3 regions of the Bacillus silvicola genome follow, and region 2 is predicted to be linked to each of the others. Evidence: riboswitches for the same ligand, from Rfam matches in the RefSeq annotation. Region 2 holds a riboswitch; each other region holds the start of a gene.
What was found. A riboswitch is a leader RNA that binds a small molecule or an ion and turns the genes downstream of it on or off. The one in region 2 is predicted to bind S-adenosylmethionine.
Positions count from the first base shown of each region.

Region 1: it holds a riboswitch for S-adenosylmethionine, as region 2 does, so the genes downstream of both, mmuP (S-methylmethionine permease) here and metK (methionine adenosyltransferase) in region 2, are expected to answer to the same signal.
Region 3: it holds a riboswitch for S-adenosylmethionine, as region 2 does, so the genes downstream of both, ACP6L7_RS26605 (methionine ABC transporter ATP-binding protein) here and metK (methionine adenosyltransferase) in region 2, are expected to answer to the same signal.

Region 1 is NZ_JBNGVC010000017.1:19,772-27,966, forward strand. Features, by position in the region: gene ACP6L7_RS31585 (response regulator transcription factor) at 1-248, opposite strand, end outside; gene tnpB (IS200/IS605 family element RNA-guided endonuclease TnpB) at 718-1,839, shown strand; gene mmuM (homocysteine S-methyltransferase) at 2,392-3,369, opposite strand; gene mmuP (S-methylmethionine permease) at 3,344-4,753, opposite strand; SAM riboswitch class I at 4,837-4,944, opposite strand; partial or broken gene ACP6L7_RS31605 (IS4 family transposase) at 5,289-6,725, shown strand; gene ACP6L7_RS31610 (DUF4097 family beta strand repeat-containing protein) at 7,225-8,019, opposite strand; gene ACP6L7_RS31615 (HAAS signaling domain-containing protein) at 8,012-8,195, opposite strand, start outside.
Region 2 is NZ_JBNGVC010000012.1:1,667,813-1,676,007, reverse strand. Features, by position in the region: gene ACP6L7_RS20720 (DMT family transporter) at 1-688, shown strand, start outside; gene ACP6L7_RS20715 (hypothetical protein) at 717-938, opposite strand; gene ACP6L7_RS20710 (ATP synthase subunit I) at 1,226-1,609, shown strand; gene ACP6L7_RS20705 (hypothetical protein) at 1,735-1,968, opposite strand; gene pckA (phosphoenolpyruvate carboxykinase (ATP)) at 2,245-3,831, opposite strand; SAM riboswitch class I at 4,061-4,182, shown strand; gene metK (methionine adenosyltransferase) at 4,352-5,551, shown strand; gene ACP6L7_RS20690 (hypothetical protein) at 5,729-5,908, opposite strand; gene ACP6L7_RS20685 (MogA/MoaB family molybdenum cofactor biosynthesis protein) at 6,155-6,664, shown strand; gene ACP6L7_RS20680 (molybdenum cofactor guanylyltransferase) at 6,661-7,263, shown strand; gene ACP6L7_RS20675 (glycosyltransferase family 4 protein) at 7,546-8,195, opposite strand, start outside.
Region 3 is NZ_JBNGVC010000013.1:868,879-877,073, reverse strand. Features, by position in the region: gene ligA (NAD-dependent DNA ligase LigA) at 1-500, shown strand, start outside; gene ACP6L7_RS26625 (CamS family sex pheromone protein) at 517-1,713, shown strand; gene ACP6L7_RS26620 (TSUP family transporter) at 1,809-2,579, shown strand; gene pruA (L-glutamate gamma-semialdehyde dehydrogenase) at 2,733-4,280, shown strand; gene ACP6L7_RS26610 (cysteine hydrolase family protein) at 4,595-5,140, opposite strand; SAM riboswitch class I at 5,369-5,474, shown strand; gene ACP6L7_RS26605 (methionine ABC transporter ATP-binding protein) at 5,598-6,617, shown strand; gene ACP6L7_RS26600 (methionine ABC transporter permease) at 6,607-7,272, shown strand; gene ACP6L7_RS26595 (MetQ/NlpA family ABC transporter substrate-binding protein) at 7,294-8,148, shown strand.

The sequences.
Region 1 (8,195 bases), on a different contig from region 2:
CCACTCCTTGCAGAAAGAAATATAATTGGACAAGTAGAAATAGCTCGTATTTGGCGGCACCAATAATAGCCGTCAAAATTAGGCAGATTTACATCTAATAGCACTAAATCTGGTTTAATCTTTTGAAATGTAGCTAAGATATTTTCAAAATCCTCTATCATAACACTTTGATATCCGTATTTTTTAATATGAGTTCCCAGTAATTCAGCGATTTTTGTATCATCTTCTACAATCATGATTGTATTCATATTGTACTCTCCTCTAATTTAAGTGTGATTTTTAAAGTTTGTTTGGCTTTTTATATTTAATTTTTAAGTTAATTTATTTAAAAGAAATAATATCTTACATACGCCCTAAAATGCAATTAATATCAAATAAAGCTTACATCTGTTGTTTTTTAATAATAAAAATTTTAAGAGTAAATGGGTTGGGCTTTTTCAAAATATAGATAAGTTTTATTAATAAAATGAATTGATATTAGTAAGGGTATTTGAATAGGTAATAACTCAATATATCCATTAATATTTTTTATCATTTTAGCCAAGAAGACTCCTTCCTCAAGGAACGCTTAGTGAGTAGGTGGGAGATGAATTGGCTTCGGACAAGGGATGGCAGGAATCCATCTTAATTGTTCTACATACATAAACTGTTACTTCACTACCTATCGAATGTACGTTTGTTGTACAATAGAAACATACCGAAATGGAGGTGAAATGAATGATGACTAATAAAGCATATAAATTTCGTATCTATCCAAATAAAGTACAAGCAACCCTAATCAATAAAACGATTGGCTGTTCTCGTTTTGTATTCAATCATTTCCTATCTCTATGGGATAATGCATACAAAGAAACAGGGAAAGGTTTGACATATGGTAAATGCTCTTCCAAACTCCCTGCCATGAAGAAAGAGTTTGTTTGGCTAAAAGAAGTGGATAGTATCGCGATTCAGTCGTCTGTTCGCAACCTTGCGGATGCTTATACACGCCTTTTTAAAAAACAAAACAATGCCCCGCGTTTCAAATCTAAGAAGAACAACGTACAATCTTATACCACAAAACAAACAAATGAAAACATTGCCGTTGTAGGAAGCAAAATAAAATTGCCAAAATTAGGTCTTGTTCGATTTGCCAAAAGTCGTGAAGTAACAGGACGTATTTTAAATGCTACAGTTAGACGGAACCCTTCTGGCAGATACTGTGTGTCATTATTAGTTGAAACAGAAGTGCAAGAACTTCCGAAAACAAACTCTTACATTGGAATGGATGTGGGACTAAAAGATTTCGCCATTTTGTCAGATGGAACTACCTATAAAAATCCGAAGTTTTTTCGATCATTAGAAGAGAAGTTGGCAAAAGCACAGCGTGTTCTTTCTAGAAGAATGAAAGGATCTTCTCGTTGGAATAAACAACGAGTAAAAGTAGCTAGAATTCATGAATACATGACGAATGCTAGAAAAGATTACTTGGACAAAATCTCGACTGAAATCATCAAAAACCACGATGTTATCGGTATAGAGGATTTGCAAGTATCAAATATGTTAAAGAATCATAAGTTAGCAAAAGCAATTAGTGAGGTATCATGGTCTCAGTTTCGAACTATGTTGGAATACAAAGCAAAATGGTACGGCAAACAAGTCATTGTTGTATCGAAAACATTTGCTTCAAGCCAATTATGTTCTTGTTGTGGATATCAAAACAAAGACGTTAAAAATCTAAACCTACGTAAATGGGACTGCCCTTCTTGTCGTACACACCATGATAGGGATATTAACGCAAGTATCAATCTAAAGAATGAAGCGATAAGGCTTCTAACCGCAAGGACTGTGGAGATAGCCTAATAAATTAGAGTTCGATAGAACTCTTTACTTAGGAATCCCCCTCTTCTAAACGAAGTGAAAGTGGGGGTAGTTCAAGCGATTGAATATAATGTCACACATTTTATAAGGTAAAAAGGAAAGGATAGATGAACAGGAGAGTATACCTGTTTACATCTATCCTTTTTTACAACAATATGACCACATTTACTACTACAACAAGGATTTTTACCACAACAAATTTTCATATAGTTATTGAACTATTTTTTGAATAGCTAAATTAACCTCTTCGTTAACTTTAATTACGAATAAATAGTCCCCTTCACCTTCAATTGGATCAACTACATCTTCATTAAAAGATTCAGCATGTTGTCTACCATATCTATTAAACTAGCGGTTTTTATTTTCCCTGATTCCTTTCCATACCTAAGGTACCCAAAAGTCCACTGGATTCCCGAGGCTACCATCCACATTTGTGTCTCTGAAAAGACATTTTGTGCCAATAGACGTAACTGTAGATTCCTGAACAAGCAAAATCATGAAAATACACACAAAGATAGATTATCATCCATTACATTACTGTTTTGCTTCGTTCGAATAGAAAAACTCGGAAGAACGCCACTTGTTCGATATCTCCTCAATGTGATAAGGTGTCGTTCTGCAGCATCCACCTATTAAACGTGCACCTGCTTGGTACCATTCTTCGGATTGAATATCCAACCCGTTACATTGTTCATGACCATGCCATGTTTTTGATTCTGGATTATAAGTTTCACCCGAGTTCGGATAAACAATAATCGGTTTTTTGGTGTTTGCCCTCAACTCTTGGATTGCACCAGTCACAACGGTTACTGGCGCACAATTGATGCCTATCGCTACAATTTGTTCACTTTTCTCAAAAACTCGTGCACACTCCACGAGTTTCATACCTTCACTAATCTCTTTCTCATTTTTTAGCGAAAAGGAAAGCCAAGCATATGTTTCTGGAAACTCACGCAATAATGTATCTAATACTCTTGCTTCTTGCAGGGAAGGGATCGTTTCAAATGCCAATAGATCTGCACCTGCTTCGATTAACGCTGACATTCTCGAACGGTGAAAGTCTGCTAATGTTTTATCTGTCACACCATAGTTGCCTACATACTCTGAACCATCTGCAAGGTAAGCCCCGTACGGCCCAACTGATGCAACAACCAATGGTTTAGGCCTATTCGTTTGCGTGTTTTCCTTCCAAAAATCATCTCTTGCCCTTCTTGCAAGTAACACCGTTTTCTTAATTAATTCCAAAGCTTCCTGTTCTTGTATTCCACGCGCGGAAAAACCACTAATAGTAGCTTGATAGCTTGCTGTTATGGCACAGTCCGCTCCAGCACGAAAATAGTCCGAATGAACCTGATAAATTAGTTCCGGATTTTCTAGTAACACACGTGCCGACCAAAGGGGATCGTCCAAATTACATCCATGCGCCTCCAATTCTGTAGCTAATGCTCCGTCAAGAAGCATAATGGAATGTTGGGATAAAATAGCATCAATTGGGTTGATTTTGTTCGACATAATCTACGCCCCTCTTTTTTAGATTTTTTGTTAGATAATAACTTCCATAGCAAAACAAAATAAACGGTATGCCGCAATATAAGGCAATTCTCTGTGTTGGATCGAATGCAATTCCAATACACGATGCCAGACAAAGGATAAAAGAAGCAATTGGTACTAATGGATATAGTGGTGTGCGATAAATCAAGTCCTTTTCAGAATTTCCTTCTTTCAAAAATTGTCTGCGAAATAGGAACTGGGAAGCACTAATACTCATCCAAACTACAACTACTGCTAGACCGGAAATGGAAACAAGTACGATATAGATAGTATCTGGTGCCACAATACTTGAGAGCAAAGCCAAAGCTCCACCCACCATGCTGAAAATGACGGCGTTGATTGGAACACCTTGCTTCGTCATTTTTCCAAAAATCGGGGATATCGTATTCTTATTAGCAAGCGACCAAAGCATTCTAGAAGAGGCATAAAGGCCTGAGTTTGCCGCAGATAAAATGGCTGTTAAGATAACGAAATTCATTATGTCAGCTGAATATGGCACCCCAATTCGTTCTAGAACTGCAACAAAAGGGCTCTCTAATACCCCTGCATCGGAAATAGGCAATAACGCAGATAAAACAACAATCGTTCCTACAAAAAAGATGATCAATCTCCACAGAGTAGTTCGAATGGCCTTCGGTATCATTTTTTCAGGGTTCGCTGTTTCTCCAGCTGCAATGCCTATTAATTCTGTTCCCGAAAAAGCAAAATTAACCGCAAGCATGGTCATTATAATGGCCGTAGCACCATGAGGAAATAAACCTCCACTTGTAAAATTAGAAAAGAATGGTGCTGCTTTTGAATGAGTCATCGGAAGAAACCCTAGCATTGCCGCTACTCCTAAAACAATAAAAATCACAATAGCTATAACCTTTATCGATGAAAACCAAAATTCGGATTCGGCGAAAAATTTAACAGTCAGGACATTTAATACAAAGATCAAAATGGCAAAAAGAGCACTCCATACCCAAACATCAATCGATGGAAACCATCGCTTCATAAGTAATCCTGCGGCTGTAAATTCAGAACCTAAAGCAACAGTCCAAGTTAACCAATACAACCAGGCTACTGTATACCCTGTACCCGGTCCAATGTATTTAACTGCATAACTATGAAATGCGCCCGTTTCAGGCATATGTACGGAAAGCTCTCCTAAACATAGCATAACTAGATAAACCACTAGCGCACCAATCAGATAGGATAGAATTGTTCCAAACGGGCCAGCTTGTTGAATAGTGTAACCCGGGCTTAAGAATAAGCCAGTTCCAATCACCCCACCAAGTGATAGCATGACTAAATGACGTGCTTGCATTTTCCTTTGAAATTCTTGCCCATTTTTGTTCTCCATTTCTACTCTCCTTTAGTTACTATCCAGAAAAAACAAAAACGCACTCTAAAAAAGAGGGCGCTACTGACAAATAAAAACGGAAGCTCTCATCTATCAGGATTATCACCCGCTGGAATTAGCACAGTGTCTACTTAAGCAGACCTGTTGCTGAGGTTTCATAAGGCCAGTCCCTCCACCTCTCTGGATAAGAAATATTTTTTTATAACCTTATCAATCCATTCAATAACTGTCAAGATAATTCTGTTTTTTTGAAATTTTACCTATTATAGAAATACAAAAAAATAGAGTATTACCATAACTGCAACCCACTCCTTCTTGGGTATTATTTAAAAATCGAACATACAAAACCTCATTTATTTATGATAGGGTTCACAAGCACTTCCTCAAAATTTGATGCACTTCTAAATATCTTCTTACTTCTTTGCCTATGGGGTCACCATACATAACCATCAACTCAGGAAATTTTAATACCCTCAAATATCAAAAAACGTTATCCTTTCTAAACAAGCTAAATGAGAAAGGATGATGTTTTCTTATGAATCTCTCGATTCAAGATGAATTACTACCATTTGCAGAAGAACTACAACGATATGTTACACCTGTATTCTTAGAAGAACTTGCAAAAGAAATAGGATTTATAAAGCGAAAACGTAAGCTTTCTGGATCAGACTTATCTGCTATTTGCATTTGGATTAGTCAACGGGTGGCAAGTGATTCCTTGGTTCGATTATGTAGTAGGCTTCATGCAGCGACAGGCACTTTACTTAGCCCTGAGGGCTTAAATAAACGTTTAAATGCTACAGCAGTTTTGTTTTTAAAACATATTTTTTCTTTACTGTTACAACAAAAAATATGTGAACAAACTCAAATTTTTAATCAACTTTTTTCCTATTTTGGACGAATTCGTATCCTAGACGCTACTGTATTTCAAGTACCAAATACTTTAGAGAATGTATATCCAGGCTCTGGAGGATGCGCTCAAACAGCTGGAATTAAAATTCAATTGGAATATGATTTGCATAGTGGGCAATTTCTTAATTTTCAAGTTGGACCAGGGAAAAATAATAATTAAACATTTGGTACAGAATGTTTAGATACCTTAAGACCAGGAGATTTATGTATACGTGATTTAGGCTATTTTTCATTGGAAGACTTAGATCAAATGGACCAACGAGGTACATACTATATTTCTCGTTTAAAATTAAACACAAATATATATGTGGAAAATCCAAACCCAGAATACTTTAAAAATGGTGCTATTAAGAAACAATCAGAATACATACAAATCAATGCGAAACAGATTTTGAAACAGTTACAATCCGGGGAAACATTTGAACTAAAAAATGCTTATATTGGAGATAAACAACAACTGTTTGCACGTGTTATTTTTAATCGATTAACAGAAAAGCAACTTCAAAAACGACGAGAAAAGATAGCAGAGAAAGAAAAATCACAAAATAGAACATACTCAGAGAAAAGTAAAATGATAGCGGGATTAAACGTATATGTGACAAATACACCTTGGGAATGGGTTCCGATGGAACAAATACATGAGTTGTATACGTTGCGTTGGCAAATAGAGATTGTTTTTAAAACATGGAAATCACTCTTCAAAATAGACCAGTATCGTCTTGTAAAACAGGAGAGATTAGAGTTCCAGCTATATGGAAAGCTAATCGCTATTTTCCTGTGCTCCTCTACGATGTTTAAAATGCGCCAACTTCTTTTACAAAAAAAGAAACAAGAATTAAGTGAATATAAAGCAATTGAAATGATTAAAGATCATTTACACATTTTATATCGAACCATACAGCAAAACACCCAAGAAATAACAAAGATTCTAATCCGCCTGTTCCACTTACTCCAGAAGAATGGCCGGAAATCTCATCGATACGAGAAGAAAACAGTCTTTGATATTTTAGGTGTTGTCTATGGGCATAATGGTTTGAGAAAACAAAAGAAAGCTGCATAATTTTTAAAAACGATACCTATCTAGGTTTATTTGGTATGCTCGTTTTTAAGGACACAAAATATTTTAAGAGTTTTTTCGTTTATACGAACGAAAGTTCATTGTGTTTCCACTCTTAAGTTGATGGGCATGTATGGTGACCCCACATCCATCAACTTAAGAAAAACAAATGCCCCAGAACGAAAAAATCACTTCTCTAAGGCTAGTGATTTATAAGAATTTAGCTCATCATTTCGTTTTATGTAACTACGAATTTCTTACCTTGCTGGCAATAGGGTACCGCCAGCATTTTGGAAAAAAACACGCTAAGCAAAAAATACAATGAGCTGCCCATATGGACAGCTCATTTACATAATTATCGTTATTGGTAGCAAGATTAAGGGGGAACTCTACACTCACAAGGGAAGCTCCTTTTTTCGCTCTATGGACCTATGCATTTTTAAATGACTGCTTAACTGAAAAAGCCAATTCCAATGGAATCAGCTTTTTTCTCGCTTTGTTGCTATTTTATTATCTCGATTTTCCCATTATTTGAATTTAGTTTAACTAAATTTTCACCTTTACCAATAACAACATTTCCTTTATATTTATTGAGAATATCGATTCCCCCATTATTACTATGAACATCAAAGGTTGTATTGGTTGGCTCCTTATCTGTTTTAATCATAATCTTCGCATTGCGACTTTTCAATTGAATATTCCGATCCAAGTCTTTTGTGACAAGGGAAATTTTTCCGTTGTTCGAGTCCCCTATCAGATTTCCCTCTACATTATTAAGTTCTATTCTTCCATTAGCAGAATTCACTTCAACCTTTTCAGATATGATATCTTTTAAGTCAATTTGGCCATTTTGTGATTCCACGTTCAGACTCTTTATGTCCAATTCAGCCATTTCTACTTTTCCATTAGCACTTTTAACGACAAACGACTTATAAGATTTCTTGGGCACATACACTTTTAAATGTAACGATTGAATATGAAAACCAATGTTAAAGGAGCTTTGTTCTTTTAATGTAACCGTAAGTTTCTTTCCTTCCACATTTGCAGAAAGATTCAGCTTAGAAGCTTTCACTTCTTTTGATTCTAACTCTATATTAGTATCCGTACCTGTCGTTGGGATGATTTCAACAGTTGCATTTTGAGCGATGACATCTACATCCGTTACCTCATCTGAAATCGATTTTTTCTCTATATTCGTTTCCTTATTCATCACTTGAGAAAATGTAAACAGGCCCCCTACTATACCGATTAATAACAGGGATAGTGCAATAATAGATAATTTTTTAATATTAATCATTTTTCAAACCACCTTTCACAAGAGAAATGTTAAAATTCAAATAACGAATAAACCCCTTAGTTAAAGCACTTGTAGCGATATACATCCCCATTGCAATAAAAAATCCAATTCCGCAAAGACCTAATGCGACGAACAAATCAAAGAATAGAAAGTTGCCCAAAACCAGAGTAATAAGT
Region 2 (8,195 bases):
CGTTGTAGGTATTGTACTGTATCAAACATTATTTATGGAAACTGTCAAATATACATCCGCTACAAATGCCTCTTTACTCATTTCTATTTCACCTATCTTTACAACTGTATTTGCGATTTTTTTGAAACAAGAAAAGTTTTCTTCTCGAAAGTTAATCGGTTCAATGATTGCCTTTTTTGGTGTAGCATTAGTTTTAGTAGCAGGGCATTCACTTGCTAGTTCTTTTTATGGAAATGGAATTGGGCTAATTACATCGATATGCTGGGGGCTTTATCCTGTTTTAGCAGGACCATTAATTAAAAAATATTCAGCACTACGTGTTACTGCATGGTCTGCACTAGTTGGTGCGATTCCGCTCTTATTGTTAAGTGGTCCACATGTATTTTTAATGCCATTTCACATTACGCACGGAATGACACTATTTGCTTTACTATATTCTATTTTCTTTGTAACAGTATTTGGTTTAGTGATATGGTATGTTGGTATTCAAAAAATTGGAGCATCACATACGATGGTATATATGTATATTACGCCGCTCGTTGCTGTCTTATTTGCGGCCATATGGGCAAATGAATATGTATCGTTTCAACAAATAATCGGTGGAATTATTATTTTCTTCGGTCTATGGTTTGTGAAATCGGAGAAAGTAAAAGTTCATCCTACTGCGGGGGAACCTATATCAAAATAGGAAAACAGATCACCTATGATCTGCTTTCCTATTTTTTTATTTTTGGTAAGAAGACGAGAAATAAGATAGCAGTAATAAGTGGAATTAAGTTTAAAAATGGAATACGGAAGAGTGTGATAAGAATAATACCTGGAAGAAGAACACCGAGGACAGCGTAGAAAATACTATGATTTTTCGTGTACCAATACAATGAAAGTCCAATAAGTGCAGGGATAATGAGGTGAATGAGAGCCATTAAAAAATAAATCATTAGACGCCCCCTTTATTTATGTGCTTATTACATCATATCCGTATGTTCATAGATTGATATCACTTTTTTCATAAATGGACGAAAAATGTTTGGAAAAACGTCACAAATCATGAGAATATAATGTTTGAAATCTTGTATAATATTATTTCCTGAAAATATTTGAACAACATAAACACATTGTTTATGTTGTTTTTAATTTGGAATGAATTTTAAGTAGTATGAACTCGAAAGAAATGAGTTATACAGCTTTTGTTGGATAGATAAAAACTACTGAAGAGGGGTACAGCATGATTAGTATGTCATTAAGATCGTTTAAAATTCAATCGTATTATCTACTAGGTATTCTGTTATTAGGCTGGATGTTAACACCGTTTTCAGCTCATTTTCTAGGTGCTGGAATTGGACTTATTGTAAGTATGTACTGTGTTTGGCTTTTAGGGAGACGAATTGAAAAGCTTGGAGATAGTATCGTAAAGAAGACAAAAGCGCCGACGCTCGGTATGTTTAATCGTTTTGCAGCTGCCATTTTGGGCGCTGTGATTATGTACGAAATTGAGCACCATATGGTTATGTGGGCATTTGCAGTAGGCATTTTGGGCGGTTATTTCTTAATTGTTGTTAATTTAGGCTATTATAGTATGAAAGATGAGAAAGAATTAACAAAGAGCTAAAAAAAGATAAAAAGATAAAAAAACTCTTTTTTAGATAGAATAGAGGATCCAGGGATGGATAGTACAACAGGAAGCGTAACTTTGCATAAAATGCAGGTTTCTGCTTCCACTAAGTTAACAGTAAATCACTTATTAGTATGACTCTTAGGTTCTTTAAAAAAGTTAGATACAATACAACAAACTATTCCGGTAATTAGAATAATGTATTTTATCGTTTCACTTGTATGCTCAAATAAATTAACATTAAGCATCACAAGTCCCCAAAACATTTGGATCGCTCCATAACTTAATAAAGTTTTTCCTGTACGAAAAAAATTTTTATAGTCCTCCTCCTTTCCTGTATATGTAAAATTTATCATAAAAATTAAAAATGAATGATTATAAAATGAATTTTCTGTAATTTCATGAGTTATTGGTATGGAATTTTATGAGCTAAGTCACAGATGAAGAGATTAAAGTTTCACTTTATATAAGATATAGAAAGAAGCTTACGTTTTTCACGTAAGCTTCTTTTTTATGTAAGTGTGTGTAACCGTTAAGCCGCATTGGGTTTTGTCGGTGAGTACGCGGAACTTTACGGTTACACGACACTTATTCATATGAGTAAAAGGGTTATTCCAACAGAAAGTTTATACTTAAGCGATTGGGCCGCCTAAGTTAATAATATCTTCAGAAACGCTATCAAACTTTTTGAAGTTTGCTTTGAATTCGTTTGCAAGTTCAATTGCTTTCACTTTGTAAGCATCTTTATCAGCCCAAGTTTGTTCAGGCATTAATACTTCGTCAGGTACACCTGGTACGTGAAGTGGAACTTCAAGACCGAAGATATCGTGTTTCGCAGTTTCAGCTTTTGCAAGTTCTCCGCTTAATGCTGCTTGAATCATTGCGCGAGTATAACCTAAGTTCATACGTTTACCAACGCCGTATTCGCCACCAGTCCAGCCAGTGTTTACTAAGAATACTTTCGCATCATGTTTCTCGATTTTTTCACCAAGCATTTCAGCATAGCGAGATGCATCAAGTGGTAAGAACGGTGAACCGAAGCAAGTTGAGAATGTAGCTTGCGGAGATGTAACGCCGCGCTCTGTTCCTGCTAGTTTACTAGTGTAACCGCTTAAGAAATGGTACATAGCTTGCTCTTTTGATAACTTACTGATTGGAGGCAATACGCCAGATGCATCAGCAGTTAAGAAAATAATTGTATTTGGATGTCCTGCAACACTTGGCAGTACGATATTGTCAATCGCATGCATAGGGTATGCAGCACGTGTATTTTCTGTTAAAGTAGTATCGTTATAGTCAGCGATGCGTGTTTGACCATCAATGACAACGTTTTCTAAAACTGAACCGAATTTGATTGCATCGAAGATTTGTGGCTCTTTCTCATGAGAAAGGTTTACACATTTCGCGTAGCAACCGCCTTCAATATTGAATACGCCGTTATCAGACCAACCGTGCTCATCATCACCGATTAATTTACGGTTTGGATCAGCGGATAATGTTGTTTTACCTGTTCCAGATAAACCGAAGAATAGTGCTACGTCGCCTTCTTCACCTACGTTTGCAGAGCAATGCATAGAAAGAATGTCTTGTTCAGGTAGTAAGAAGTTCATAATAGAGAAGATTGATTTTTTCATTTCTCCAGCATATTCTGTACCACCGATTAGCACGATACGTTGTTCAAATGAAACCATAATGAACGCTTCAGAATTTGTACCGTCAACTGCTGGATCTGCTTTAAAGTTTGGTGCAGAAACAATTGTGAACTCTGATTCATGAGTTGCTAATTCTTCTTCAGTTGGACGAATAAATAATTGATGTACGAACAAATTATGCCATGCGTATTCGTTAACAACTTGAATTGGTAGGCGATAGCTGCGGTCAGCGCCAGCAAATCCTTTGAAGACGAATAACTCTTCTTTTTCTTTTAAGTATTCTAAAACTTTCGTATATAATTTATTAAAATGTTCTTCAGAAATCGGTTGGTTCACAGCTCCCCAAGCAATTTTGTCAGCAACCGATGCTTCCTTCACAATAAATTTATCTTTAGGAGAACGTCCTGTGTATTTTCCTGTTGAAGCAGAAACGGCACCAGTAGAAGTTAATTTCCCTTCATTTCGCATTAATACTTTTTCCACTAATTGCGGAACACTTAGTTGAATCTGTGCATTGCTTCCGTTCAATAATTCATGTAAACCAATTTGGACATTCACAGTACTCATATTTATATACCATCCTTTTCATTTAATGAAATATTTCTCGTAATCCCCATCAAGAGTATAACACAATTATATAAATAATGTATACTATTTATTTATTTTTGTTTGTGTGAATGGATTAGTTCCTTATTAATATTTCATCCTAATACGTATTGAGAAAAACTTTCAGGAAAATGTGAATATTAATTGACAAATGAATATCATTTCTTTAGTATAGGTTGGGACGGATACTCTCTTATCCCGAGCTGGCGGAGGGACAGGCCCGATGAAGCCCAGCAACCTCACTTGTAGTGGTAAATACAGGTGAATAGGTGCTAAAACCTGTGCGAGGCTAATGGTCTCGAACGATAAGAGCAAAGGGCAAAAAGCAGTATGCAAGTAGCAAATTAAACCTTTCCTCTATGTAAAGTAGGAAAGGTTTTTCTGTATGCTTGTGTGGGAGAATAAATGTATGTCGCAGTTTGTGGCAAATTAAGGATGAGTTCCGTACAATATATACAATTACTGTAGGGAGGTTTACCACATGACAAAAAAACGTCATCTGTTCACATCTGAGTCTGTAACTGAAGGACATCCAGATAAAATTTGTGACCAAATTTCTGATTCAATTTTAGATGCGATCTTATCAAAGGACGCAAATGCACGTGTAGCTTGTGAAACAACTGTAACAACTGGTTTAGTATTGGTAGCGGGGGAAATTACGACTTCTACTTATGTAGATATTCCGAAAATCGTTCGTGAAACAATTCAAGGCATTGGTTACACACGCGCAAAATATGGATTCGATGCAGAAACTTGTGCAGTTTTAACATCTATCGATGAGCAATCTGCTGACATCGCTATGGGTGTTGACCAAGCACTAGAAGCACGCGAAGGTCAAATGACTGACGCTGAGATTGAGGCAATTGGTGCAGGAGACCAAGGTTTAATGTTTGGCTTCGCATGTAATGAAACACAAGAATTAATGCCACTTCCAATCTCGCTTGCTCACAAATTAGCTCGTCGTTTAACTGAAGTACGTAAAGATGACACTTTATCATACTTACGTCCGGATGGAAAAACGCAAGTTACAGTTGAGTATGATGAAAATGGTAAACCTGTACGTGTAGATACAATTGTAATTTCTACACAGCATCATCCAGATGTTACATGGGAAGAAATCGATCGCGATTTAAAAGAGCATGTAATTAAAGCTGTAGTTCCAGCAGAATTAATGGATGGAGAAACGAAATTCTTCATTAACCCAACTGGCCGCTTCGTAATTGGTGGACCACAAGGTGATGCTGGTTTAACAGGACGTAAAATCATCGTTGATACTTACGGTGGATACGCTCGCCACGGTGGCGGTGCATTCTCTGGTAAAGATGCAACGAAAGTTGACCGTTCAGCAGCATATGCAGCTCGTTATGTTGCGAAAAACATCGTAGCAGCTGGTCTTGCTGACAAAGCAGAAGTACAACTTGCATACGCAATCGGCGTAGCGCAACCAGTATCAATTTCAGTTGATACATTTGGCACTGGTAAAGTATCTGAAGACGTACTAGTAGAACTAGTTCGTAACAACTTCGATCTTCGCCCAGCTGGTATTATTAAAATGCTAGACTTACGTCGCCCAATTTACAAACAAACAGCAGCTTACGGCCACTTCGGACGTACTGATGTAGATCTTTCATGGGAACGTACAGACAAAGCAGCTACTTTAAAAGAGCAAGCTGGTCTATAATATATGAAAAAAAGCTTTGCGCTGTGTGCGCAAAGCTTTTTTTATTTGGTTTTATTTATGATTTGGATGCATGAGTTGCAATACACTTCTCCGTCTAGCTCAATATACTTTTTCATACGTTTGTATTTCCTTTTTACATGATTTACAAATTGTCGGTTTCTTACGGAACATATGCAATCATTGCTTTATCTGACGTGCTTTTCCTGCGCAAAATGCACTGCATAGTAAAAAGAGTGTTGCGAATATAATGCTTATTAATGTAGCATATGGAATCGCGCCTTTTAGCGAAAAACCGACAGTAATGGAAGCGACGAATAAGAGGATGAATGTTGTTGTTAATTTTTTGTATAGTTCCATAGTGTGTGAACCTCCAAATTATTTTATAATGTAAGTTTTAAAATAAAATCTACTATGTAGAAAATATAAGGGGAGTTAAAGAGTAGCTAATGATGTGAAGTCTAGGAGTATAAATAATTTTCATTTTCCTTTTTGTGGGTGTATATACTTATATTGTATCATGATGCATCGTTGGCTTCATACATAATTGTGTAAAGATATGTATGATAAAATGAAGAAAAGTCTTTAAGAAAGGAAAGATAAAAAATGAGCGTAACTGAACATAAAAAACAAGCTCCAAAAGAAGTGCGTTGCAAGATCGTGACGATTTCCGATACACGTACGGAAGAGACGGATAAGAGTGGTCAATTGTTACATGCATTATTAATAGAAGCAGGACATAAAGTGACCTCTTATGAAATTGTGAAAGATGATAAAGAAAGTATTCAGCAAGCGGTGTTAGCTGGTTATCACAGGGAAGATGTTGATGTCGTGTTAACAAATGGCGGTACTGGTATTACGAAACGTGATGTAACGATTGAAGCAGTGTCAGTTCTATTAGATAAAGAAATCGTCGGGTTTGGTGAGTTGTTCCGTATGATAAGTTACTTAGAAGATATCGGAAGTAGCGCAATGTTAAGTAGAGCAATTGGCGGTACAATTGGGCGTAAAGTAGTCTTTTCGATGCCGGGATCTAGCGGAGCAGTTCGCCTTGCGATGAATAAATTAATTTTACCGGAATTAGGCCATATTACATTTGAGCTGCATCGCCAATGAGTAAGCACACTGGAATTGTATTAGCGGGCGGTATGTCGAGTAGATTTGGTGAGCCGAAAGCGTTAGCGATTTGGAAGGGGACTACTTTCGTTGAGCATATTGTGAAAGTGATGACAACTGCGTTGCAAGAAGTTGTAGTCATTAGTCACTCCGATATAAAAGAGCGAGTAGAGCAATTCGTACAAGTTCCTGTTATAGAAGATATTCCGCATTATAAAGGAAATGGACCACTTGCTGGAATTGTATCAGGAATGGAATATATAGAAGCAGATTGGTACGCTATTATGCCTTGCGATGCGCCAAATGTTTCGCAAGAATGGTTTACCATTTTACTAGAGCAAACGAGTAATGAATATGATGCGATTGTACCTATTATTAATGGAAGAAAACAACCGTTACTTGCAGCGTACCATAATCGCGTGAAAGAAAAGATTTACGCTTTACTTCAGGAAGAAAAAAGAAGTATGGGCCAGCTTTTATCACAATGTAATGTGAAATATGTTGCCGGTGAAGATGTACAAGCGAACGCAGATTGGTTTATAAATGTGAATACGAAAGAAGAATATGTGCAGGCTCAAAAAGACCTTTCAAATGAATGAAAGGTTTTTTGATATACAGAAATTGGGGAACAATTACTGTATAAAGATATGTGAGTAAATTGATTTTAAGGGGAATTTCTTAAAATCACCATACAGTAAAAAATACTGTATAACCATATATTAATTTTTATGGTTTTTTGTTACAAGTCTGTTTAGTTATGTTTATTTTTGTTATAATAAATATAGAAATAATGCAATATTTAACCTTATGTATCATTTATTAAACTAAAATTTATGACCATGTAATAAACTCCCTTCGTTCTTTGAAGGGAGTTTTTCTGTTTAAGCGAGTAATTCTGATGCAGTGTGCTGAAGGACTTCTTCATATTGGTCAAGTAAGCCACGAAAGATCTCATCCCAGCTTTTTGATTTAGCATAAGACGAAGCTGCTATGCCCATTTGCATAAGTTGATCTTCATTTTGCAATAAAGAATTAATGGAGGATAGAAAGGAATCTGTATCTTTTGGTGGACAAAGAATTCCCGTTTTTCCATCTGTAATAATATTTTTAACCCCGCCACTATTTGCTCCGATGACAGGTGTACCGCATGCAAATGATTCAAGTACGACATTTCCGAACGTTTCAGTAGCTGATGGAAATACCATCACATGAGAACAAGCATATGCTTCAGCTAAATCCGTGCCCTGTAAATATCCAGTAAAAGTGACATTTGTTTTCGGAACAGCTTCACGCAAATTTGTTGCTAGAGGCCCGTCTCCTGCGATGAGCCAATGAATGTCGTCTAGAGAATGCGCTGATTTAACGATAAGATTTTGCAGCGTATCAATATCTTTTTCAGGAGCAATCCTTCCAATATAGGAAAGGACATACTTAGATGTAATATTATATTTTTTTCGGAATAGGTCTTTATTGTAAGTGGGATGAAAGAGGGTGCAATCTACACCACGTCCCCAAATATAGAGCTGTTGAA
Region 3 (8,195 bases), on a different contig from region 2:
TAGAGCGATTATTATTTGGTCTTGGAATTCGCCACGTTGGAGCGAAAGCAGCACGCACATTTGCGGAGCATTTCGAAACGATGGATGAGCTTGTGAAAGCGACGGAAGAAGAACTAAAAACAATTAATGAGATTGGTGAAAAAATGGCTCAATCCGTTGTAACATATTTTGATAATGAAGACGTATTAGAGCTATTACAACAGTTTAAAGAGTATGGCGTGAACATGACATACAAAGGTATAAAAAGTGCAGATTTACAAAATGTTGAATCTTACTTTGCAGGAAAAACGGTTGTCTTAACAGGTAAGCTAGAAGTTATGGGGCGAAGTGAAGCGAAGAAAAAGATTGAAGCACTTGGTGGAAAAGTAACAGGAAGTGTTAGTAAAAGTACGGATTTAGTTGTTGCTGGTGAAGCTGCTGGTTCGAAATTAGCGCAAGCAGAGAAGCACAATGTTGAAGTTTGGAATGAAGAGAGGTTCTTACAAGAGCTGAATAAGTAAGAGGTGCAAACTTACGATGAAAAAAATAGCGTTAGCGGTATTAAGTCTTAGCCTACTTGTAAGTGGGTGTAGCATGGGTTCTAACAAAGATGAAAAAACAGTTGAGAAATCAGGGAAAGCGAAAGAGCAAGCGGTTATCTCAAAATATTCCATTTCGGATGAATATTATAAGACAACATTTCCATTTGATCCAGGTCGTGCACGTGGTTTAGTTGGACAAAGTTTGAACAATCGTCTAGATATAGATGAATTTGAAACGGGACTAATGCGCATTGCGAAAGAATCATTTAGCACGAAAGATTATTTCTTTAAAGGTGGAGACGTTTTAGACACACAAATGATTCAAATGCTTGTGAAAAGAAAGCGTACAGATGCTGAACAAAAAGAGCTAGAGGATAAGTTGAAAAAAGATGCGGTCAAATTTCCAAATATAGGGTTGAATCCTGCCTTAGGTGAAGGATCAGAATCGTTAGAAGTAAAAAATACAAAAAATCCAATGTATATCTCAAATATTTTAGAACATGACTATTACTTACAAAATGGTGATAAAGGTACTGAGCCTGATGGTGTTGTAGTTGGATTAGCGATGAATTCGGTTCATTATTACGAGGAAGAGCATGGTTATCCGCGTGAGGCTAAAATCGAGCAAGAAAAAATGTTAGCTGAAGGGAAAAAAATGGCACAAGAAATCTTGAAAGTCATGCAGCAAAAAAAGCCTGGAATAAAAGATGTTCCGGTTACATTTGCAATTTATCGTCAAGGTCCAAAGTCTTCGCTTGTACCAGGGAATTTTGTTTCTTATGCTAAGGTAGAAAAAGGCAGTGAAACGGTTGAGGATTGGAAGCCGATCAATGAGAAATACTATTTGTTCCCGTCTGAACAAGCGAAATCGGATAATAAACGTGAAGATCTTGCAAGTGTGTCAAACTTTAAATCAAAATTAAGTGAGTATTTCCAAGGCGATTATACAGCTATTATTGGTACTGGAATGTATAGAGATGATGAATTAAAAGAAATGAAGCTCGATATTCCTGTCCAATTCAATGGGAAAGCTGAAGTCATTGGTTTTACACAATATGTAGCTGGACTTGTTATGCAATACTTCCCGAATTATATGAAAGTACAAGTAACAATTAAATCAGTGGAACGCCCAGAAGCAATTATTATACGTGAAGCGAAGCAAGATGAACCACTTGTGAAAATTTTAGATTAAAGATGAAAGCTGTTTCTATAAAGGAACAGCTTTTTTTCTCGAAAAATTTTGTTATAATTTTAAATGTTACAAATAAAGGGGTAAGGGGTAAAATCATGGAAGAACTAAGCTTTCAAGTCATTATTTTATTAATTGCATTCGGGTTTTTAGCTGCTTTTATTGATTCGGTTGTTGGAGGAGGAGGGTTAATTTCGCTTCCTGCACTTATGTTTGTTGGTTTATCACCAGCTTCGGCAATCGCAACAAATAAATTAGCTGCAACGATGGGGACGCTTACGAGTACAATTTATTTTATTCGATCAGGTAAGGTTGATTTTCGAATTGTAGGAAAGTTAATCCCATTAACTATTGTTGGAGCAGTCGCAGGTGCCTTAGTAGTAAAGTTTATTCCGCCTGATATTTTGCGTCCACTAGTACTTGTGATGTTGGTTTTTATTTCCATTTATATTATTGCGAAAAAAGATTGGGGAAGTGCATCTACCTATAAAAAGATGACAAAAGGGAAAACATTAATGTTTTTCTTTGTTATTTTAATGATAGGGTTTTACGACGGATTTTTTGGACCGGGGACAGGATCCTTTTTAATTTTTGCATTTTTATTAATTGGTTTGGATTTTATTCAAGCGGCAGCATCTGGAAAACTATTGAATTTCGTTAGTAATATCGTATCTTTAATTACTTTTTTATTTTTAGATGTGATTCATTTTGAATACGGTATTATTATGGGGTTATCAATGATTTTAGGTGCTTATTTTGGATCGAAGTTTGCGGTTCAAAAAGGTGTTGGATATGTAAGGACTTTATTTTTATTAGTTACTATTTTGTTAATAGGGAAAAATGTTTTGGAATATACTCATATTTTGTAGATTCATACGTATGTATGAATCTCTTTTTTTTATTATATTTTAAAAATTAATTAATTTTTAAAATATAAGTCTAGGAATATTTGAATAAATCTAAATTATCGTGTAGAATAATGTTGTAAAATGTAAACGTTTTTCTAAGGGGAGGCTAAAAAAATGGTAGTAGCATACAAACATGAGCCATTTACAGATTTTTCAGTAGAGGCTAACAAATTAGCGTTTGAAGAAGGTTTAAAGAAAGTAGAATCTTATCTTGGACAAGACTATCCATTAATTATCGGGGGAGAAAAGATCACTACAGAAGACAAAATTGTTTCTGTAAACCCTGCAAATAAAGAGGAACTTGTTGGTCGCGTTTCAAAAGCAAGCCGTGAATTAGCTGAAAAAGCAATGCAAGTAGCGGATGCAACATTCCAAACTTGGAGAAAGTCAAAACCAGAAATGCGTGCAGACATTTTATTCCGTGCTGCAGCAATCGTTCGTCGTAGAAAACATGAGTTCTCTGCTATTCTTGTAAAAGAAGCAGGTAAACCATGGAATGAGGCAGATGCTGATACAGCAGAAGCAATCGACTTTATGGAATATTATGCTCGTCAAATGTTGAAATTAAAAGATGGTATTCCAGTAGAAAGCCGTCCAATTGAATATAATCGTTTCTCTTACATTCCATTAGGAGTAGGTGTTATCATTTCTCCTTGGAACTTCCCATTCGCAATTATGGCAGGTATGACAACAGCTGCTTTAGTTTCTGGTAACACAGTATTACTAAAACCAGCTAGTACAACTCCTGTAGTAGCAGCGAAATTTATGGAAGTATTAGAAGAAGCTGGCTTACCAGCTGGCGTAGTTAACTTCGTTCCAGGTAACGGTTCTGAAGTTGGTGATTACTTAGTAGATCACCCTCGTACACGCTTCGTTAGCTTCACTGGATCACGCGATGTAGGTATTCGTATTTATGAGCGTGCAGCAAAAGTAAATCCAGGACAAATTTGGTTAAAACGTGTTATCGCTGAAATGGGCGGTAAAGATACAATCGTTGTTGATAAAGAAGCAGATCTTGAATTAGCTGCTAAATCTATCGTTGCATCAGCATTCGGATTCTCAGGACAAAAATGTTCTGCATGTTCTCGTGCAGTAATCCACGAAGATGTATACGATCATGTATTAAATCGTGCAGTTGAATTAACAAAAGAATTAACAGTTGCTAACCCAGCTGTATTAGGTACAAACATGGGTCCTGTTAATGACCAAGCTGCATTCGATAAAGTAATGAGCTATGTTGCAATTGGTAAAGAAGAAGGTAGAATCCTAGCTGGTGGCGAAGGAGACGATTCTAAAGGCTGGTTCATCCAACCAACAATCGTTGCTGACGTTGCAGAAGATGCTCGCTTAATGAAAGAAGAAATCTTCGGACCAGTAGTAGCATTCTGTAAAGCAAAAGACTTTGATCATGCACTTGCAATTGCAAACAATACAGAATACGGTTTAACAGGAGCAGTTGTTACTAACAACCGTGACCATATTGAAAAAGCACGTGAAGATTTCCACGTTGGTAACTTATACTTCAACCGTGGATGTACTGGTGCAATCGTAGGTTATCAACCATTCGGTGGCTTTAATATGTCTGGTACAGACTCTAAAGCTGGTGGCCCTGATTACTTAGCGCTTCACATGCAAGCAAAAACTACTTCTGAAACTTTATAAGAAATAGTAGGAAAGATCTTCACAGACTGTGAAGATCTTTTCTTTTTGAGAAATTCTCTATAATAGAAGCTAGTTAATTTCAATTAAGAAAAGGTTACCGGATATTACCATTTGTTCTTTGGAATTAGTTAAACCCTATTAATAGTGGGATAAACATGTAAATAGAAATAAAATAGCGAGAAAAATTGACTTATTAGTCATATTTTTTAGTATTCATTTTGAGAATTTCCTGTATAATACAATTTGAAAGAAAATCTATGGTTAGACAAGAGAACACTCCTTTCGGTTTTGCTCACTGAAAGGAGTGTTTTTTTTTAGGTCGCTAAAAACTCTGCTGTACTCCTTACATTTGCGTATACTCCATTTAAACTAGCCAAAATTGTATTATGAATATAAACAGCTGGTATAGTAGCATTCTTAAATGAAAGATCTTTTGTAGCACAAGCATCGTGTATTAGGGTACAGTGAAGGCCAAAATCAAAAGCAGCCCTTACCGTAGCATCAATACACATATGGGTCATCATCCCGCATATTACGACGTGCTCAATTCCTGAACGTTGTAATCGTTCTAGAAGATCGGTTTCTCGGAAGCTATTTGGATAATGTTTAAGGATAACGGTTTCCTCTCTAAGTGGACGGACATTTTCGTGAATATGGACACCTTCTGTATTGGGTAGGAAAAAAGTAGCGTTATCTTTTATAGCTACATGCTGGATATGAAAAATAGGTTCGTTTCTTATTCTAAAATGTTGCAGTAGCTGTTCAGCATATTCACTTGCTTCTACTGGATTACGTAATTCCATCTTTCCATTTGGAAAATAATCATTTTGAATATCGACGAGCAAAAGGGCTGTTTTCATATATTCATCTTCCTCCGAGTTTCATATTCAAATAATGTTATTCAATTCATAGAGAGGATTCTCCTTTTAAAAAGTATGAGGGAGGAGAATTTAACATAACATTGTATTGTGATTTTTATTTAAAAATTTTAATAGAGAAATAATTAATGTTTTTCTGAAAAATGTATTGACTCTTATTATTCTGAGTTCTATAATGGGAATTAATTAAATGACAATTAAATCGATACACTCTTATCCAGAGAGGTGGAGGGACTGGCCCTACGATACCTCAGCAACGGGTTTTTAAATACCGTGCTAATTCCAGCAAGCTTAAAATAAGCTTGGAAGATGAGAAGATGTGAACGAGTACATATAAGTGCTCTCCTTCTTATCTTTTATAGGTGATAAGAAGGAGAGCACTTTTTATTTTACCTCGAAATCTCTACTTCAAGTTTTACAGCATATAGGAGGGAAGAAAATGATTTCTTTTAACAATGTAAGTAAAGTCTATGAATCAGGTGGGCAATCTGTTCATGCAGTGGAGGATGTAACGCTATCAGTTGAAAAGGGCGAAATTTTTGGCATTATCGGATTTAGTGGTGCTGGAAAGAGTACGTTATTACGTCTAGTAAACATGCTAGAGAGACCAACTGCGGGAACGATTTCAATAGATGATAAAGATATTACATCATTATCGACGAAAGAATTACGGAAATTAAGACAAAGAATCGGAATGATTTTTCAAAGCTTTAATTTATTTAATTCAAGAACAGTGTTTGGAAATATTGCGTATCCATTAAAGTTAGCGAAATTGCCAAAGAATGAAATAAAAGAAAGAGTAACTGAATTACTAAAATTTGTTGGTCTAGAAGATAAAGCAAACTATTATCCAGAGCAGTTATCAGGTGGACAAAAGCAGCGCGTTGGGATTGCAAGAGCACTGGCGACATCCCCGGATATTCTCATATGTGATGAGGCAACATCAGCTTTAGATCCAGAAACAACGACAGAAATTCTGAACTTATTAAAGAAAGTAAATAGGGAATATAATGTAACAATCCTACTCATTACACATGAAATGCACGTAGTGAAAGAAATTTGTCACCGTGTAGCTGTAATGGAGAAGGGAAAGGTTATTGAAGAAGGGAAACTGTTTGACGTTTTCACACAACCAAAAACAAAGACAACTCAAAACTTTGTACGTTCTGTTATTAATGATCATTTACCGGAAAGTGTTCTAGGGAAAATTCAAAATGGTGGACAGATTTATCGCTTAACATTTACTGGTGAAGAGACAGGGCAGCCAGTACTATCATATATCGCAAAAAACTATAACGTCGATGTAAACGTACTGTACGGAAATATTATTGAACTTCAAAATGTGCTATTTGGAAATCTACTTGTAGAATTGCAAGGTGAGCAGACAGAAATTCAAAAAGCATTACAGCATCTAAGACTGCAAGTGCAGCTGAAGGAGGTAGAAGCTCATGCGAGTTGATTGGAGTATATTTTGGCCCCGCATATTAGATGCGACGGGGGATACCCTCTTAATGGTAATTGTAACCCTTATATTTGCTATAATTCTTGGTATAACTCTAGGTTTACTATTGTATGTAACGAGAAAAGGAAACTTTTTAGAAAATAAATGGGTCTTTTCTATTCTTAATATCATTATTAATACAATTCGTCCGGTTCCATTCATCATCTTCTTAGTAGCTTTAAGCCCACTAACAAGAAGTGTTATCGGAACGACGATTGGAACAGCAGCAGCAATCTTTCCAATGACGTTAGTTGCATCAATCGGTATTGCTAGAATGGTTGAAACAAATCTTGTTTCTGTTCCGAAAGGGATAATTGAAGCAGCGCAAGCAATGGGAGCTTCCCCAATTAGAATTGTTTTTGAAATTCTTGTGCCAGAAGCGTTAGCGCCATTAATCTTAGGTGTTACGTTTATGACAGTTGGTTTAATTGAATTTTCTGCAGTTGCTGGGCTTGTCGGTGGTGGCGGTCTTGGTGACTTAGCAATGACATATGGTTATCAACGTTTTGATACGTCAGTTATGTTCGTAACGGTTGTTTTACTTATTATTCTCGTACAAATAGCTCAAAATTTAGGAAACTACTTTGCAAAAGTCTTTTTACGTAGATCATAAAAAGGAAGAGGGGAAAAGAAAATGAAGAAAATTTTAGCATTTGCATTATCAGCGATCGTAGGAATTACAGCTTTAAGCGGCTGCTCAGGTGGAGATACAGGTGCAGGAGCGAAAGAGAAAGTAGTTCGCGTCGGTGTAACTGGAACAGATGGAGACGCTTGGGAAATTTTGAAGAAAAAAGCTGAAAAAGAAGGGATTAAAATTAAACTAGTTGAGTTCTCTGATTACACAACGCCAAATAAAGCGTTAGCTGATGGAGATATTGAACTAAACTCATTCCAGCATATCGCTTTCTTAGAGCAATTTAAAAAGGAGCATAAGTTAGATATTACAGCTGTTGGTACAACGCAAATTGCACCGATGGGCTTATACTCTGAAAAATATAAGAAAGCAAATGAAATCCCAGATGGTTCAGAAATTGCTATTCCAAATGATCCAACGAACCAGGCGCGTGCATTAAAACTTCTTGATGCAGCCGGATTATTAAAGCTTAAGAAAGATTTCGGCCTATTTGGGGATCCAAGTGGTATCGCTGAAAATCCGAAGAAGTTAAAAATTACACCGGTTATCGCACAGCAAACACCTCGTGTATTAAAAGATGTAGCAGCTTCAGTTATTAATAACGGTGTTGCTGGTCAAGCTGGATTAGATCCAGCGAAGGATCCTATTTTCTTAGAAGATCCAAAGAATGAAAATGCGAAACCTTATATTAATATTTTCGCAGCTCGTACGAAAGACAAAGATGATCCAACGCTGAAAAAAGTAATTGAATTGTATCATTCAAAAGAAGTAACAGATGCAATTAAGAAAGAAACGAATGATGGTTCAATTTCAGTAGATCTTTCACTTGAGGAGCTTGAAAAAATCGTAAAATAATTATTGGGTTTAACGACTAACAGTAGGAACCCCTCCGCTGTTAGCTC